DNA from 4 places in the Mesorhizobium sp. CA6 genome. Region 3 is predicted to be linked to each of the others. Evidence: predicted binding sites of a transcription regulator. Region 3 holds the regulator's gene; each other region holds the start of a gene.
What was found. Region 3 encodes LexA, which represses DNA repair genes until DNA is damaged. Its sites were predicted from a motif close to TGTTCNNNNTGTGTTCNG; they were not measured.

Region 1 (4,600 bases), on a different contig from region 3:
GCGCGCCGGGGATGCGATCTCTCCCTTCTATGATCCGATGATCGCGAAGCTGGTAGCGCACGGCAAGGATCGGGCGTCGGCGCTCGGCACGCTGCGCGAGATGCTGGCGCGGACGGAAGTGGCCGGCTCGACCGTCAACACCGCCTTCCTGGCGGCGCTCGCTGCCGACGCCGATTTCGCTGCCGGCGATCTCGATACCGGGCTGATCGGCCGGCACCAGGCGGCGCTCACCGCCATTCCCCCGCCGAGCGACGAGACGATCGCAGCCGCGGCGCTGGCGGCGGCGGATACCGCCGTGCCCGCTTCCGCCGCCGATCCCTGGTCCACGCTTTCCAGCTATGCCCATTTCCACCCGCTCTCGCGCCGCACCCGCTTGCGCTATGGCGAGGAGAACATCCTGGCGCGGGTTTCGGCACGCTCGGACGGCCGCTTCCAGGTGGCGCTGGAGGCACCGCACGATGCGGTGAACACGCATGATTTGAGGACCATGCCGCATGCGGCCCGCTGGCCAGGCCATGTCACCGTCTTCGAGGGCGCGGTCGGCTATACGTTCACGGTCCCCGATCCGCTCGCCAAGGCCGACGAGGCGGGAGCTGCCTCAGGCAGCCTGCGCGCGCCGATGCCGGGGCTGGTCAAGCTGGTGCGCGCCGCAACGGGCGATGCCGTGATCAAGGGCCAGCCGCTTCTGATCCTCGAAGCGATGAAGATGGAGCACATGATCGCCGCCCCGCATGACGGCGTGATCGCCGAGATCGCGGCCGAGGGCGCTCAGGTCAGCGACGGCACTGTGCTGGTGCGGTTCGCGGAGAATGGGCAGGGCTGAAGCGGCTGTTCGAGTTGTCTCGTTAACGAGACAAAATAATTAGATATGGCGGGACAGCCTCCCCTGCACGTCAATGCCGCAGCACAAACGGAAATGGCCGGGCTCGTCCCGGCCATTTCCTTGATTCTTGCAGAACCGATTACGGCTTGATCGGCGCGTATTTGCCGTCGTGCCATTGGTTGATGTCGTAGCTGGCGTTCTTCAGATCGCCCTTCTCGTCGAAGATGACGTCGCCGACCACGGTGCTGATCGGTTTGCCGTCCTTGAGCGCCTCCGCGACCTTGGCCGGATCGTCGGTGCCGGCGCGCTTGACGCCTTCGGCCACAGCCTGGATCACGGCATAGGAGAACAGCGTGAAGCCCTCGGGCGTGAAGCCGCCGGCCTTGATCTTGGCGACCGCGTCCTTCGCTTCAGGCTTGGCCTGCGGGTCCGACGGGAAGACGAACATGGTGCCTTCACCGGCCGGGCCGGCAACCTGCCAGAATTCCGGCGAAGCGATCGAGTCCGGCATGATCAGCTGGAACTTGACGTTCTGCTCGGCCGCCTGGCGCAGGATCAGACCCGCCTCGGGGTGATAGCCGCCGAAATAGACGACGTCGGCCTTCAGTTCCTTCAGCTTGGTGACGAGGGCCGAATAGTCCTTCTCGCCGGCATTGATGCCTTCGTAGTCGACTTCCTTGAGACCGCCGGCATTCATCGTCGCCTTCACGGCGTCGGCAACGCCCTGGCCGTAGGCGCTCTTGTCGTGCAGGACGACAACGTTCTTGCCGGCGTATTTCTTGGCGATCCAGGGGCCGATGAAGGCGCCCTGCGCGTCGTCACGCGTGTAGAGGCGCATGATGGTCGGCCAGCCGGCCTTGGCGGCGGCGTCGGTCAGCACCGGGTTGGACGAGGCGGGGCTCATCATCAGCGTGCCGGCTTCGGCATAGACGGCCGAGGCCGGAATGCTGGAGCCCGAGCAGGCATGGCCGTCGACGAATTTGACGCCGTTGGCGACGATGCGGTTGGCGACCGAGACCGCCTGCTTGGGATCGCACTGGTCGTCCTCGATGTCGAGCTTTATCTGGGAGCCGTTGACGCCGCCAGCCGCATTGATAGCATCGGCGGCGGCCTGCGCGCCCTGCTTGAACTGGTCACCGATGGTGGCGAGCTGGCCGGTCATGGGGCCCACCACCGAAATGGTGATGTCGTCGGCGAAGGCAACCGGGGTGCTCATCATCAGGCCAAAAGCGGCCGCGCTCAAAATACCCAATGTTTTCATAACTATAAGAACTCCTCCACTTGCGCGTGCCGATCCGGCCGCGCTTCTTCCACAGAGCCGGGACAATTTCACCCTTCGCCGAAACTGTCGAGAGGACAGTGAGGCCGGCTTTGGTTCATTCCGACGAGGATTTCTTGGGCCACGCGCCTGATTGCCAGGCGTAATGCAAAAAGCCGCGCCGACCTTGTTTCGGTCGGTCACGGCTTTTGCAGTCGAGCTCCCCAGACGCCCCCGCGCCTGAAACCCGCTCGCTTCCCTGTTTTTGCGTGGCTTCGGTTGTCTCAACCCGCCACGTTCTCGTTCTTCTTGACCGGCCGTCTTTTCGCGGCCTTGTCCCGATGAGCTCTGAGCGCTACGCGCTGAGGATCAGTGCATCGTCATCCATTCGCGGGCTTCGCGCAGCGCCGTGGCGATCTCGACTTTCGACATAGTGGCCGACAGTTCCGAGCGCAGCTCGGCGGCGCGGGCCGAGCCCTTGATCGCGGCGATGTTGAACCATTTGTGGGCGGCAACGACATCGGTCTCGCAATCGCGGCCCGTCGCATACATCATGCCCAGTTCGAAAAGAATGTCGGCCTGGGCAGTTGCCCCCATGGCGCCGAAGCCGTCTTCAAGCATTTCAAAGCGTGCCATTTCAATCCCCTGTCAGGCTCCCGAGAGCTGCCTCCTTTTCCCTTGGTGTCCCTCGGGGCGAGCCGCTCTTTCGATGCTTTCGAGGATGACGGCTGGCCTTGAATCCGTCGTTAAATGGCTTGCTTAATTTGAGGAAAACAAAGCTAAAACAAGAGGTAAACGCGGAAAACCGTTAAGCATGGGAATCCAGCGTTTCAGCCATTTTGCGTCAAATTCGATGAAAATAGTCGGCGGCGGAATCAAGACTTCGCTAACCACGGAAACCGAAGCGTTTTTCGATCGCGTTTGTTTTCAGTCGGCTGCGCGGCGAAAATCCTTGCAACCTTCCGTCGCGGCACCGCTTTCGTTTTGGCGGCGGCTGGATTAGCTTTACCTTTGCGTAAGGGGCAGGAAGGCGGACTGGAGCCCGCCGCAGCCCCATAGGGAGGTGGACACGATGTTTCGAAAGCTGACTGTGGCCCTGGCGGCCACCTTGATCATGGCGGGCGCCGCATGCGCCGACCCGATCGAAGGCAACTGGAAGACGCAGGCCGGCGACACCGCGGCGATCGGCGGGAGCGGTTCTTTCTCGATCACGCTCAAGACCGGCAAATACGCCGGCAAGACGATCGGCTCGCTGAAGGCGGCCGGCGACAACAAATATGCCGGCAGCATCACCGACCCGGCAAACGACAAGACCTATTCCGGCAAGGCGACGCTCTCGGGCACCGCGCTCAAGATGAGCGGCTGCGTGCTCGGCGGCCTGATCTGCAAGAGCCAGACCTGGCACAAGCTCTGAGCGCCAAACTCCAGACCATATGAGACGGCCAAGGGCGTTTCACCGTTTTTGCGGAACGGTGAAACGCCCTGTTTCTTTGTTTGACGCAATCCCGGACGGAAAACCGCTCACACTTTTCCTGGAATTGCTCTACGCGCGGCCCCCGTTTTCTTTCGGAGCGACAGCGCTCCGCCGCGCTGTGGCACCGGCACGGTGCAAGACTCTCGTCAATCAATTTGAACCGCAGATGAATACCGGTCTCAGAACCGGTTCAGAGGCCGTCAGGCATTTTCTCCCGCATTGAAGGAGAGAGAAATGCTTGCCCGTCGCTTCACCATCGTCTGCCTGCTGATGAGCCTGTTCGGCATGCTCTTCGCCATCCTGGTGGCGGAGGCCGATCATTCGGCCCGCCCTTGGGAACGGCCGGTGCCCGCATTGTCGGCCTCGTGAACCAAATCGAGCGCTGAAACGACAAAGCTTAAGCTAGAAACCGGGATACCACCAAAATGAACCGCATCGCCGACAATGCAACGAAGATCCTCCGGCTGCTGCCGCGGGCGATGCTTATCCTGATGCTGCTGGCAGCCCCGGTGCTGGCGGTGCCGATGATGCGGGCCGATACAAGCCATAGGATCGAGGCGCCGCCGCACAAGAACACCAGCGTAGGCTTCGTGCTGCTGATCAGCCTGCAGCGGGGGTAGGTGTGACGATATTCAGGTGAGGCCGGCCTGCGAAACGCGCCTTCCTGCGCTTCCGGTGCTCACGTACCTTAAGTACGCTCCGCTCCGGCCTTCGCCGGCCGAAGCCCTCATAAATGTCTCCGTCCTATGAAAGCTACGGCCGGCGTAGGCCGGTTCTCGGAATCCACCTTTCTCGACTCGGCCTGACCTGAATCGCGTCCCACCCTGAATCGGAGCGATAACAAAAAATCTCCAGCTGGGTTGCGGTTCCTGTCCGCTCACCCCTCCCAACCGCTCTTCCAAATCTCTATATTGGGCCATGGAAAAGCGAATCTATCCCCAAGCCATCGACTCGGTCGTCATGCCGGAGCCCTTCGGCAAGCAGGACTTCCACGACGCCAGAAAGGCCGTCGCAGCGCTGCAGGCGCTGTACGACCGCAACACCA
Region 2 (4,600 bases), on a different contig from region 3:
GAGCGCCTCGGCCGCCTTTTGCGCGGCCTGGATGTAGCCGTCCATCTCGGCGGCCGGGATTTCGTCATTCTGCGGCACCGGGTTGGCGACGAGGATGCCGCCGCCCAGGCCCAGCGCTTGGCGCGTTCGGTAGAAATGCGCGATGTCTTCCGGCGCATGAAGGGTCAGCGGTGCGCGGAAGGGCGACTGCCTCGACCAGAAGGCGGGCATCGTCTCGCAGCCATGGCCGATAACCGGTACGCCGCGCGTTTCCAGCACTTCCAGCGTCTTTTCGATGTCGAGAATCGCCTTGGCGCCGGCCGAGACGACGATGACCGGCGTGCGCGCCAATTCGTCGAGGTCGGCCGAGATATCGAAGCTTTTCTCAGCGCCCTTGTGGACGCCGCCAATGCCGCCGGTGGCGAACACTTTTATGCCGGCCATATGCGCGGCGATCATGGTCGCCGCAACCGTGGTGCCGCCGGTGCGCGTTTGAGCGACCGCGAAGCCGAGATCGGCGCGCGACAGCTTCATGGCGTCGCCCGTCATGGCAAGCGATTCGCGCTCGCCGTCGGAGAGGCCGATCTTGATGCGGCCGTCGACCACGGCGATCGTTGCCGGTACCGCGCCGCAGTCGATGATGATCTGCTCGACCTTGGCAGCCATTGCGCCATTGTCGGGGTAGGGCATGCCGTGGGTGATGATGGTGCTTTCCAGCGCCACCACGGGCCGGCCGGCGGCAAGCGCCTCGGCCACCGGCGGATGGATATCGACGAAGGGGCGGGCGGTGTCAGGTGTCATGGCTGTCTCCGATCCGAAGGGATTGCTTCGGCAGTGGTGGCCCTATGCCACTTCCCGCGGCTCCGGCACAAGGGCAAGCGCCTGCGTGAAGGTGGCGATCGTGAAGGACGGCACGGCCTGCGGGCTCTCTATGGCGAGCATCGCCGCGGCAAGGCCTTCGCGTAGTGCTGCGCGCAGCGGCAGGCCGCGCAGCAAGGCGGCGACGGTTGCGCCGGTCAAGGCGTCGCCGGCGCCGGTCACGTCGGCCACCTTGCGCGGCGCGGGCGGGTCGATCTCGAAGATGCCGGTATCGTCGAAGCCCAGCACCGGAGCGCTGCCGGACGTGACCACGCCGGCGTTCAGGCCAGCCCGCCGGAGCGCGTCGACGAGCGTTTCGCCGGATGGCGCCGCGCCGACCAGCGCGGCGGCCTCGCGGCGGTTCATGAAGAGCAGCGACAGGTTGTCGAGCAGCGGCGCCAGGCGGACGACCTTGGCCGGCGAGACGGCGATGGCGAAGACCGGCCGGCCGCCGGCAAGCGCCAGCAGACGCTCCAGCGCGGCCGTCGGCAGGTTGGCGTCGCACAGGATGGCGTCGGTGGCGGCGATCGCCTCGCGCACCTTGGCGCGCCTTATTTGTTTGGGGAAGGCAAGGTCGTAGAGCGCCATGTCGGCAAGCCCGACGATCAACTCGCCTTCGGCATCGATCAGCGCCGTGTAGCTCGGCGTCGTGCGGTCGAGGAACACCACCGAAAGGTCTTTTATCCCGGCGTTGTCGATCGCCGAGGCGACCGTGTCCGCCGCAGCGTCACCGCCACGCACCGAGATCAGCGAGGCCGACACGCCGCGCTTCACCACGCTGCGCAGCGCGTTGAAAACCACGCCGCCGACGTCTTCGCGCATGACGCCGGGATTCGAAGCCGCGGGCACATAGACGCCCGAGACCTGGCCGCGCCGGTCGATATGGGCGCCGCCAAGCGCCAGGATTGTTGGGGATATCGGCATTTCGGGTCGATGACTTTCGTTGATCGTGCGGCCGCGCACACTAGAGCGGTTCAGCGTTTCACGGAATCGCTGAACTGCTCTAAGTCTTTATCCTGGACGGAAAGCCGGCACGCACCGCAATTGCTCTAGGTTTCCTCAGGTCGCCCTGCAATCGGGGTTGCGATTCGGACGGCCGGGTATCGAAATCTCTTCTGGACCGGTGGTTGCACTCCGCACCAGCCCTGGTGAGACAAAAATAGAACAAATCCAGATATTGATTATTTTTCAGATATTTGTTGCCCCTTGCCAAATGAGAACAAAAAAGGTACAAAACAAGCAGGGATCACGGATTGTCCGGCCTTCATTGACGACCAAGGGGTGATGTATCATGGCTCAGAATTCTTTGCGGCTTGTAGAGGATAAGGCAGTGGACAAATCAAAGGCTCTGGACGCGGCGCTGTCGCAAATCGAGCGCGCGTTCGGTAAGGGCTCGATCATGCGGCTCGGCGCCAACGAGCAGGTGGTCGAGATCGAAACCGTGCCGACCGGCTCGCTCGGCCTCGACATCGCGCTCGGCGTCGGCGGCCTGCCGCGCGGCCGCATCATCGAGATCTACGGGCCGGAAAGCTCGGGCAAGACGACGCTGGCGCTGCACACGGTGGCGGAAGCCCAGAAGAAGGGCGGTATCTGCGCCTTCGTCGATGCCGAGCACGCGCTCGATCCGGTCTATGCCCGCAAGCTTGGCGTCGACCTCGAGAACCTTTTGATCTCGCAGCCCGACACCGGCGAGCAGGCGTTGGAGATCTGCGACACGCTGGTGCGTTCGGGCGCCATCGACGTGCTGGTCGTCGACTCGGTGGCGGCACTGACGCCGCGCGCTGAAATCGAAGGCGAGATGGGCGATTCGCTGCCCGGTCTTCAGGCTCGCCTGATGAGCCAGGCGCTGCGCAAGCTGACCGCCTCGATCTCGCGTTCCAACACCATGGTCATCTTCATCAACCAGATCCGCATGAAGATCGGCGTCATGTTCGGCTCGCCCGAGACGACCACCGGCGGCAACGCGCTGAAATTCTACGCCTCGGTGCGCCTCGACATCCGCCGCATCGGCTCGGTCAAGGACCGTGACGAGGTCGTCGGCAACCAGACCCGCGTCAAGGTGGTGAAGAACAAGCTGGCCCCGCCCTTCAAGGTGGTCGAGTTCGACATCATGTATGGCGAGGGCGTGTCGAAGACAGGCGAGCTGATCGATCTCGGCGTCAAGGCCGGCGTCATCGAGAAGTCGGGCGCCTGGTTCTCCTACAATTCCCAGCGCCTCGGCCAAGGTCGCGAGAACGCAAAACTGTTCCTGCGCGACAATCCTGATACGGCGCGTGAGGTCGAGCTTGCGTTGCGCCAGAATGCCGGACTGATCGCCGAGAAATTCCTCGAGAATGGCGGCTCCGAAGGCGGCGACGACGGTTTCGAGGATGAAGCCGGCGCCCTGTAAAGTGCGTTTACCTGGGATTTTGCGCTCCGGGGCGATCCGCAGGCGCCCGAGGATAGTTGGTTGGCTTAGCCGGAGTTCGGCCGCAATCCTGGTTTATCGCCTTATGCTTATGTAATCGAGTTCTTGTATTGCGTAACCCGAACCGCCGGCCTTCGTGCCGGCGGTTTTGCATTGTGCGGGCGGGGCTGAGCCGCCGCTCGTCCGCCGATCGGCCCAAAGCGCGTCGCGCTGCAATGAATTCAGGCAATGCGCTTTGGTCCATGCTTGTGCCTGTCGTTTTCCCAAAACCGCTTGCGCAGTTTTGAGCGACACGCCTGTTTTCCGTGTTTCTGGACAGGCACAAGAGCTATCGCTAAAAGGCCAATCTATCTTCTGAAACACCAAAGCCCATTTGCCGCCGGCCGGGCCGGCGGTTCTTGCGAAAAAGGCAGTATGCAATGAGTGGCGTGAACGACATCCGGGCGACATTCCTCGAGTACTTCCGCAAGGAGGCCCACGAGATCGTCGCCTCCAGCCCGCTGGTGCCGCGCAACGATCCGACGCTGATGTTCACCAACGCCGGCATGGTGCAGTTCAAGAACGTCTTCACCGGGCTGGAGAAGCGCCCCTATTCGCGCGCCGCGACCGCGCAGAAGAGCGTCCGCGCCGGCGGCAAGCACAACGACCTCGACAATGTCGGCTACACGGCGCGCCATCTCACCTTCTTCGAGATGCTCGGCAATTTCTCGTTCGGCGACTATTTCAAGGAGCGCGCGATCGAGCTTGCCTGGAACCTGATCACCAAGGAATTCGGTCTGCCGAAAGACAAGCTCTTGGTCACCGTCTATCACACCGACGACGAGGCGGCGGGTTATTGGAAGAAGATCGCCGGCTTCTCCGACGACCGCATCATCCGCATCCCGACCTCCGACAATTTCTGGGCGATGGGCGACACCGGCCCATGCGGGCCGTGTTCGGAAATCTTCATCGACCGCGGAGAGCATATTTGGGGCGGCCCGCCCGGCAGCCCGGAAGAGGACGGCGACCGTTTCCTGGAATTCTGGAACCTGGTGTTCATGCAGTATGAGCAGGTGACGAAGGAAGAGCGCATCGACCTGCCGCGTCCCTCGATCGACACCGGCATGGGCCTGGAACGCATGGCCTCCATCCTGCAGGGGGTCGAAAGCGTCTTCGAGACCGACCTTTTCAAGCATCTGATCGACGCGACGTGCTCGGCGCTCGGGCACGGCCACAACCAGGAGAATGCAGCATCCTTCCGCGTCATCGCGGACCACCTGCGCTCGTCCTCTTTCCTGGTGGCCGACGGCGTGCTGCCTTCCAACGAGGGGCGCGGCTATGTGCTGCGCCGCATCATGCGCCGCGCCATGCGCCACG
Region 3 (4,600 bases):
GCCCGGCTCGGTGGCCGCGATCACCATCAGGATATGCGAACGGCCCGGCTTGGCACCGCGATGCGGGCCAACGACCTTAGGCAGGACTATGTGCGCGCCGTCGTGCGCGAGGACGCCGGCACCTTGGTCGCGATACCTTTCGGAATCCAGGACTCCTCGATGCTGCGGATGCTCGCCGACGCCAACGGCCTGATCGTGCGCGAGCCCTTTGCGCCGGCGGCGGAAGCCGGCGCTGAATGCAGCGTGCTCATGCTGCGCTAGGCGTCGACGAAGTCGATCCTGATACGTCGACGAAGTCGATCGTAACCCTTATTCGTCCACCAGCGTACGGGTCAGGGGATGATCCGGGTCGGCGAGGCCATCGACAATGTTGAAATGATGTCGGTCCGGCTCGACCACTGAACGGGTGGAGGCGCCGAGCCCGGTCCAGATGTTGGCGAGCAACGCGCTCTGGCGCAGGAATTCCGCACGCTCGCCGCCGCCGGCCCAGCAGGTGATGCAGGCTCCCTGTCGAGGCCGCAACAATGCCGGGCTTTCGCTCCGCGCTTCCGGCTCGTCGATGTTCAGGGTCTCGTTCAGCGCTGTGAACATCAGCGGCCGAAGGTCGTGCAGGCCTGAAATCGAAACGACCTTGCGTATGCGCCGCGCCACATCGGATGATAGCGGTGAGACCGTGGTCACCATTCGGCTCGCGAGATGCCCGCCGGCCGAGTGCCCGGTCAGCATCAGCGGACCATCGACCATGGCCGCCGCCTTCTCGATCGCTGCCGCGGCCTCGCCGACTATGCCGCTGATCCTGGTCTGCGGGCACAGCGTGTAGGAGGGCATGGCGACGGCAAAGCCGCGGCCGAGCGCGCCTCCAGCCAGATGCGACCAGGAGCTCTTGTCCGACTCCATCCAATAGCCGCCGTGGATGAACACAACGAGCCCCTTTGGCGCCGCAGACGGGAGAAACAGGTCGAAGCGATTGCGCGGCGCTTCGCCGTAGATAACATCGAGCCGCGCCCTGCCCTCTGACTGCAGCCTTTCGCGGAATGCCCGCGCCGGCCCATCCCACGCCGCCGGCCAGCGGTCGCCGCCGGCGATATTGGCGCCATTTGCATAAGCGTCATCCCAGTCGACAATACGATGTCCCAGCAACGGTATCTCCGCGATCAGATCATTTGTTCGGCATCGCCGATTTAAAGTCAGGTAACGGTTGTTTTGACGGCAAAGCGCGCGTCTTGCCAGACGCCAGTGCGCAGGATGTCCTGCAGCACCTCGACTGCATTCCAGACATCGCGGTAGCCGACATAAAGCGGCGTGAAGCCGAAACGAATGGTGGATGGCGCGCGGAAATCGCCGATCACGCCGCGCTCGATTAAGGCACGCATCACCTGGTAGCCATGCGGATGTGCGAACGAGACCTGGCTGCCGCGCTCGGCGCCTGAGCGCGGGCTCTCCAGCTCAAGACCGAAGCCGCCGCATCTGGCCTCGACAAGCCGGATGAACAGGTCCGTCAGCGCGACGCTTTTTCTCCGCACGGCCCTCATGTCGACATCGTTCCAGAGATCCAGCGCCCCTTTCAGCGCGCGCATCGACAGCACCGGCTGCGTTCCGCACAGGAACCGCCGGATGCCCGTGCCCGCAGCGTAGCCCTGCTCGAACGCGAAAGGCCGGGCATGGCCCCACCAGCCGCTGAGCGGCTGGCGAATGTCGCGGTGATGGCGGTTCGCGGCGTAGATGAAGGCTGGCGAGCCCGGCCCGCCATTGAGATACTTGTAGGTGCAGCCGATGGCGAAATCGGCATTCGAGCCGTCGAGATCCACCGGCAGCGCACCCGCCGTGTGGCAGAGGTCCCAGACGATCAGCGCACCGGCTTCATGAGCCTTGCGGGTGAGCGCCGCCATGTCGCGCAGCCGGCCGGATTTGTAGTTGACGTGGTTGACCAGGATGACCGCGACGCGATCGTCAACCAGTTCCTCAATCGTCGGGGCATCTGCGCATTCGAGCCGCAGCACCGTGCCGGACCGCGTCGATGCGACCCCTTCCGCCATGTAGAGGTCGGTCGGAAAGCTGTCGCCCTCGGCAACAATCACCGAACGCTCGGGCCGCATTGCAAGTGCCGCATGCAGGACCTTGTAGATATTGATCGAAGTCGTGTCGCAAACGACCGTCTGGCCGGGTTTCGCGCCGATCAGCCGTCCTAGCTGGTCACCTAGCTCGATGGGCATATCGAACCAGCCGGCGGTGTTCCAGGCGCGGATGAGATCCCGCGCCCATTCCTGCCTCGTGGCAGTCTCGATCTCGCTGAAGGCGTCGATCGAAGCAGCGCCCAGCGAATTGCCGTCGAGATATAGGACGCCTTCCGGCAAGACGAAGCGATCGCGCGTCGCGCGCAGCGGATCCGCGGCATCCATCGCCTCGACTTCGGCGAGATCAGGAATTCCCCTCATTGTGCTGCCGCCTCCATTTCGATCTGGCCAAGGGGGTTGTCTCACCACCCTCGGCGACAGGGCAAGAACCTTTGGTCCTATGTTAGCTGGTCCATAGACGGCGAAGACTGCGGATCGGAACTTCGCCAAGGTTGGCATTTTGGGTTCGTTTCGTTCACGGTGCCACGCGCTTACGGTACGAGCCGACGTGATCCCAACCACGGCTTCGTGATCGTGTCGGGTTGTATTTCAGCTTAAGGGGAACTCCAAAATCGAGCGGAATCAATGCCGCTGCCCCAGGAGGGGCAGCCGGCCGTCACCGGATGCGACATTGTTTCGGCAGCCTTAACAAATTCACTAAACTTTAAACGGTTGCGGAACACAACTGGAACAGATAGTGTTTGTTCTGGGTTTGTTTTTCTGATTCTGGTTTCAGAACCCGTGGGGGCCGCCGATGCTGACGCGCAAACAACATGAACTCCTGATGTTCATCCATGAACGCCTGAAGGAGAGCGGGATTCCTCCATCATTCGATGAGATGAAGGAGGCGCTCGACCTTGCCTCCAAGTCCGGCATCCACCGGCTGATCACGGCGCTGGAAGAACGCGGCTTCATTCGCCGGCTGCCGAATCGGGCGCGCGCGCTGGAAGTGCTGCGCCTGCCCGACTCGATCGCGCCTGGCCTGAATGCCGCGAAGAAGTTTTCGCCGAGCGTCATCCAGGGCGGCCAAGGCAATCTCAGTCGCCAGATCAAGCCGACGACTCCATCACGCACCCCGACGCCAAGCAATGACGACGAGGCCGCGGCGGCCGTATCCATTCCGGTGATGGGCCGCATCGCCGCCGGCGTGCCGATTGACGCCATCCAGCACCAGACGCATTCGATCTCGGTGCCGCCGGACATGATCATGGGCGGCGAGCATTACGCGTTGGAGGTCAAGGGCGACTCGATGATCGAGGCCGGCATCTTCGACGGCGACACCGTCATCATCCGCAATGCGAACACGGCAAGCCCGGGTGAGATCGTGGTGGCGCTGGTCGACGATGAGGAGGCGACGCTTAAGCGTTTCCGCCGCAAGGGTGCCTCGATCGCGCTCGAGGCCGCCAACCCGGCCTATGAGACCCGGATCTTCGGACCGGATCGGGTCAAGGTTCAGGGCAAGCTCGTCGGACTTATCCGCCGCTACTGAGCAGAACTGCCCGGCCTTCTTCGCCCGAACGACAATCTATTGGGCCGGTGCGGCGGCTGGTTTTTCCGGCTGCTTATAGGGCGCCAGTCCCCTCGCCTCGCGCGTGTATTTCCGCTGCTCGTGCCAGGGTCGGTATGGTTCTACGACCGCGTAGCGGACGGTTGGCCGCGCGGTTGCCGATTGCGGATCGAAGAAAACGGCGGCGCTGCCGTCGCGCGCCAGCTGCCGCTTGGTGACGACGAGCACACGCGGATCGCGGCACGGGTTATAGGCCGTGGCGTCGTTGATGACGATGAGGTCGGCGAAGCCGCAGGCCGGCCGGGCGGTGTCGCGGGTCTCGGCGAGCGCGACGATCGCGCCGGAAGGATGCCGACCGATGCAGAGATCGCCGCTGCAATAGAAGGGCGAGCCGGGCGGCAGGTCGGCGGGATCGGCAATGTCCAGCGTATCTTTGGCGAACCTTTCTGGCGGCACGATCTCCTCGGCTTTCAGCGCCCGTTTCCAGTTGTCGGTGGTGAACTCGTTGGAGCGTTCGCGATTGACGGCAAGCTCGCCGCCGCCGATCGGCATCGCCACCAGATGCGCATCCTCCGAGATAAGCACGTCCGGTGTGCGGACGTGCGGAATGGCCAGCAGCGCAGCGAGCGCGAAAGGTACGGCGGCAAGCCTCAGCCAAGTGGTAGCCATGGTCGCGATGACCAGCGCGACCGTCGCCAGCAGCACCGACTGGATCGAGATCAGCCCCACGGCGTCGACCGGTGAGCGCTCGGAAATCCATGCCGAAATGGCGATCATCGCCGTCAGGCCTTTGCCCATGACAAAGAGGAAGGGACCGTCTAAGCCGAAGGGCATGGCCAGCGCGCTCAGCACGGCGAACGGCATGACGACCAATGAGACGATCGGCATGACCGCCAGATTGGCCAGCAGGCTGAGCGGCGACACCCGCTGGAAGTGCCAGATGGCAAACAACAATGTTGCGCTGCCCGCGATGAGCGAC
Region 4 (4,600 bases), on a different contig from region 3:
CGCGACGGCGGGAACTCGGTCAGGAAATCATGCATGTCGAACAGCGAGGCGATCATGCGCTTGTGGCCGGCGCCGACGCTGAGGGCGACCGGTGTGAAGAACGTCCTGTCGTGCATTCGGACCTCGTCAGTTGGCTGCGGAGGCGGCGAGCCTCCCTGGCTGGGGAAGGACGCCACACAACGCGGCTTGCGGCGGGAGGTTCCACGCATGCCGCTGTTTTCTCAAGGATGGCGTGCCCCCCGCTGGCGCGGAGACAAATCGGGCTCTTTGCCTTGCAGTCGCTGGAACGGCCAGGCAGCCTATTTCCACATGCCGCGCATGCGGGCGCCGAGGTCGACCTTGACGCCCGGCCGCTGGCGCGGGTCGTCCTTGAGCGCGCCGCTCGCCCAGGACGACTGCTCGAAGGCCGAAAGCATCGAGGCCGGGATGAAGCGCGTGCGCGAGGCATAGACGTGGCGGTCGCCGCGCGCCGCCTGGTTGTGCGGATAAAAGCGCTGCGGCACGACGAGATGCAGGCTGTCCTTGGCACGGGTCATCGCCACATAGAGCAGGCGCCGCTCCTCCTCGATGTCCTCCTTGGTGCCGACGCCGAGATCGGCCGGGATGCAGCCGTCAACGGTGTTGAGCACGAAAACGTTCTTCCATTCCTGGCCCTTGGCCGAATGGATGGTCGACAGGATGAGATAATCCTCGTCGCGATGCGGCGGCCCGGCCTGGTCGCTTGTGGCGTCGGGCGGGTCGAGGGTGAGCTCGGTCAGGAAGCGCTCGCGCGACGGATAGGTCGATGCGATCTGCTCAAGCTGGAGGAGATCGGCCCGGCGCGTGATCGCATCCTCATGGATGCGCTCCAGATGCGGCTCGTACCACAGCCTGATCCGCTCGAGGTCGGCCGGCCATTTCGCGCCGGCGCGTAAGCCGCCATAGATGTCGAGGAAGACCGGCCAGTCCTGCGCTGCGCGCTGCGGCGGCCGGAACCGTGCGAGGCCTAGCGTCTCGTCCAGCGACGTCGCCATGGCGTCGACGATCTGCGAGGCGGCGGACGGGCCGATGCCCGGCATGAGCTGCAGCACGCGAAAACCGGCGACGCGGTCGCGCGGGTTCTCGGCAAAACGCAGCATCGCCAGCATGTCCTTGACATGCGCGGCATCGAGGAATTTCAGCCCGCCGAACTTGACGAAGGGAATGTTGCGGCGCGTCAGCTCCACCTCCAGCGGCCCGCTATGGCTCGAGGTGCGGAACAGCACCGCCTGTGCCTTCAGCGCCGTGCCCGTCTCGCGCTCGGCCAGGATCGCCTGGCATACATAGTTGGCCTGCTCGGCCTCGTCGCGCACGCTGACCAGTTGCGGCTTGTGCGAGGACCGGCGCTCTGTCCACAGATTCTTGGTGAAGCGCTCGCTGGCCTCGCCGATCACCTTGTTGGCGGCGGCCAGGATCGTCTCGGTCGAGCGGTAATTGCGCTCCAGCATGATCACCGCGGCTGCTTGCACGAACTGCTTTGGGAAATCGAGGATGTTGCGCACTTCGGCAGCGCGGAAGGAATAGATCGACTGCGCGTCGTCGCCCACCACGGTCAGCCCGGCGCCGTCCGGCTTCAGCGCCAGAAGGATCGAGGCCTGCAGCCGGTTGGTGTCCTGGTATTCGTCGACCAGCACATGATCGAAGCGACCGCCGAGATGCGCCGCGATCTCCGGCTCGGCCGCCATCTGCGCCCAGTAGAGCAGCAGGTCGTCGTAATCGAGAACATTCTGCGCCTGCTTGGCCTCGACATAGGCCGCGAACAGCTCTTTCAGCTGTTCGGCCCATCCTGAGCACCAAGGGAAGGCCGACCCAAGCACTTCTCCCAGCGGCGCCTGCGCATTCACCGCCCGCGAATAGATCTGCAGACAGGTGCCTTTGGTAGGAAAGCGGCTTTCGGTCTTCGAGAATCCCAGCTCGTGCCGCGCAAGGTTCATCAGGTCAGCGGAATCCTCGCGGTCATGGATGGTGAAGGCCGGGTCGAGGCCGATCTGTTCGGCATAGTCGCGCAGCAGTCGCGCGCCGATGCCGTGGAAAGTGCCGGCCCAGGCCAGCGCGTCGGCGATGATTGCCGCGTCGCGCCCCAGCACCTCGCCGGCAATGCGCTCGACGCGCTTGGCCATCTCGGCCGCCGCGCGGCGCGAGAAGGTCATCAACAGAATGCGGCGCGGATCGGCGCCCTTGACGATCAGATGGGCGACGCGATGCGCCAGCGTGTTGGTCTTGCCGGAGCCGGCGCCGGCGATCACCAGCAGCGGCGCCGCCACCTTGCCGTCGCCATGCATCACCGCCAGCCGCTGCGCGTCGTTCAGCCGGCCAAGATAGGCGGGCGCCTCGAAGGACGAATCACGAGCGGCGATGTTCATCGCCCATCAAGCATCGTTTCCGCTTTGTTCGCAATAATTTCCTCGCCCCGCGAGCGGGAAGAGGTGGCCGCGAAGCGGCCGGAGAGGGGCTGCGCCGGCATCCACGCTTCACCGGAAGGGGCTATTCCCAATCGAAAGAGCCGCTACCGCTTCGGCTCGACCCCCATCGCCGCCGACTGGCGCCGCAAATTGCGCCTTTCGTCGCCCGGCATATCCAGCGGCGCGACGTCTCCAGGCACTTCGTCGATGATCCTCACGGCAACGCGATAGGCGGTGTAGGCAAAAAGCCCGGCAAGCAGAAGGCGGACCATGATCAGTTTCCTCGTTGCGTTCGATTGGCTCGGGATTCCAACCGGACTCGGATCGGTTGGTTCCCGCCGGTCAACGCAACCAAACCGCCACCGCCCCGTTTGCCCCAAGGAGCGAACGAGAGGAGGTCGTCATGAAGAAGCTTCCTGTGCTGCTGGCTCTTGCGGCAGGGCTCGTGCTCGCCGCCTGCGACAACAGCGTGCCGCCCACCAAGGCGCCGGGCGATGAAGTCAACCAGAACCCTCAGGTCGACAAGAACCCTGTGCCGAAATCGACCACCGGCGGAGACCAGCCGGGCACGCCGCCGAAGCAATAGCGCCAAGGCCGGGCTTGCCCAGATTATCGTCGGGCCGAAACGAAGAAGGCCGGCGCTGCTTGGGAGGAAGCTCGGTAGCGCCGGCCAAGCGGGAAAATCAGGCCCGCCGCACAACACAAGATAGCTGAGTCTCCGCTTCGCGTCATGGTGCGATCGCGGTAGCCGGCTATGGAGCCACCGGAAAATTACGAAATTCTGCAGAGCCCGTCATTGCGAGGCCTCCGATGGTGCGGCATTCGCTCAAATGAGCATCCGTGGAAGACTGGCCTTCACGCCATCGCCACGCGCCGTACCGGCACGTTGGCGATCTCGATGTCCAACTGGCGCTGCGTCAGCGCCGCTTCGGCCATGATCCACCGCTTGAACAGCTCGACCTTGCGGGCGCCGACCGCCTTGATGGGGCTGACGAAATACCAACCCGCCGTGTTGGGATGGTGGACCGCGAAGGGGGCCACCAGCCGTTCGGCGCGGATGTCGCTTGCCATATAGGCGCGGTTGGCGACGGCAAAGCCCATGCCGGCATTGGCCGCTTCGTAGGACATCATGCAGCTATCGAAATAGACGCTCCTCGTTTCGCCAAGCACGAAGCTTGCGCCGGCAAAGCCCAGCCACGACTGCCAGTTCTGCGTGCACGTGTCAGAGTGTAGCAGCGTGAAGTAGCGCAGATCCTCCGGCACCACCTTCGACAGCGGTTTGTCGCCCAGCACCTCATGGAAGAGTTTGCGGCTGCACACCGGCGTCAGATCTTCCTTGAACAGCAGCTCCGACGTGAGACCGGGGAAATTGCCGTCGCCATAACGGATTTCGAGGTCGTATTCGGAAGTCGAGAATTCATGCGTGGCGTAAGAGGTCGACACCCGCATCTCAATATCGGAATATTGATGCTGGAAGGCCGAAAGCCGCGGAAACAGCCAGCGCGCCGCAAAGGTCGGCAGCACGCAGATCCGCAACACATGCGCCTGCGACTGGCCGGTTGCCTCCATGCTGGCCGCCACTATCCGCTCCAGCGCCTCGCGCACGCGCGCCACATAGGTCTCGCCCTCCGGCGTCAGCGACACCGCGTTGCCGCCACGCTCGAAGATCTTGAAGCGCAGCTGATCCTCCAGGCTCTTCACGCGCTGGCTGACGGCGGAAGCGGTGATGAATTGCTCTTCGCCGGCGCGCGTGAAATTCCTGTGCCTCGCGGCGCTCTCCACGATTTTCAGTGAGTTGAGGTTGACCTGACTGAGCAGTCGCACGGGGTTTTCGACCTTAAGCTGGGCTTACGCTACCACCAGCATTCCTAAATTTACAGGGGTAGGCGTTTAAATGACTGTTAACCAAGTGTTGCCCCCATCTTGGAGAAAATAGAATGAACGCCCATACAATTCCCGAACTGCGCTGTGCAATGAGCCGCGAGGCCATCATTGGTCATGAGACCTCCTGGAAAGTGTCGGGTTTCGGCGTCGCCCAGTATCGTCACGGTTACGACCCGGCTCTGCTTGCCGCCATCGAAGAAGCGGCGCTCAAATTGAAGGCCAGCCATGCCGTGCACAAGCACCTCGACCTCACCTTCATCACTGGTGCCGACCGCTATATTCCCGAGATCAAGGAG

Region 1: LB526_RS17540 (sel1 repeat family protein) is a predicted target of LexA. The motif match lies at 2,851-2,868, and genes of this name have one in related genera.
Region 2: recA (recombinase RecA) is a predicted target of LexA. The motif match lies at 2,053-2,070, and genes of this name have one in related genera.
Region 4: LB526_RS11095 (ATP-dependent helicase) is a predicted target of LexA. The motif match lies at 2,407-2,424, and genes of this name have one in related genera.

Annotation. Positions count from the first base shown of each region.
Region 1 is NZ_JAIUHI010000010.1:258,612-263,211, reverse strand. Features, by position in the region: gene LB526_RS17550 (acetyl/propionyl/methylcrotonyl-CoA carboxylase subunit alpha) at 1-823, shown strand, start outside; gene LB526_RS17545 (ABC transporter substrate-binding protein) at 963-2,084, opposite strand; gene LB526_RS17540 (sel1 repeat family protein) at 2,451-2,717, opposite strand; gene LB526_RS17535 (DUF2147 domain-containing protein) at 3,154-3,495, shown strand; gene LB526_RS29635 (hypothetical protein) at 3,790-3,924, shown strand; gene LB526_RS17530 (hypothetical protein) at 3,981-4,175, shown strand; gene LB526_RS17525 (AMP nucleosidase) at 4,516-4,600, shown strand, end outside.
Region 2 is NZ_JAIUHI010000008.1:54,379-58,978, reverse strand. Features, by position in the region: gene LB526_RS13840 (pseudouridine-5'-phosphate glycosidase) at 1-780, opposite strand, end outside; gene LB526_RS13835 (carbohydrate kinase family protein) at 823-1,761, opposite strand; gene recA (recombinase RecA) at 2,129-3,226, shown strand; gene alaS (alanine--tRNA ligase) at 3,664-4,600, shown strand, end outside.
Region 3 is NZ_JAIUHI010000012.1:143,279-147,878, forward strand. Features, by position in the region: gene glp (gephyrin-like molybdotransferase Glp) at 1-261, shown strand, start outside; gene LB526_RS19385 (alpha/beta hydrolase) at 310-1,140, opposite strand; gene kynU (kynureninase) at 1,188-2,435, opposite strand; gene lexA (transcriptional repressor LexA) at 2,869-3,603, shown strand; gene LB526_RS19400 (ComEC/Rec2 family competence protein) at 3,640-4,600, opposite strand, start outside.
Region 4 is NZ_JAIUHI010000006.1:154,816-159,415, forward strand. Features, by position in the region: gene LB526_RS11090 (DUF982 domain-containing protein) at 1-116, opposite strand, end outside; gene LB526_RS11095 (ATP-dependent helicase) at 300-2,381, opposite strand; gene LB526_RS11100 (hypothetical protein) at 2,525-2,692, opposite strand; gene LB526_RS11105 (hypothetical protein) at 2,824-3,006, shown strand; gene LB526_RS11110 (LysR substrate-binding domain-containing protein) at 3,276-4,244, opposite strand; gene LB526_RS11115 (hypothetical protein) at 4,358-4,600, shown strand, end outside.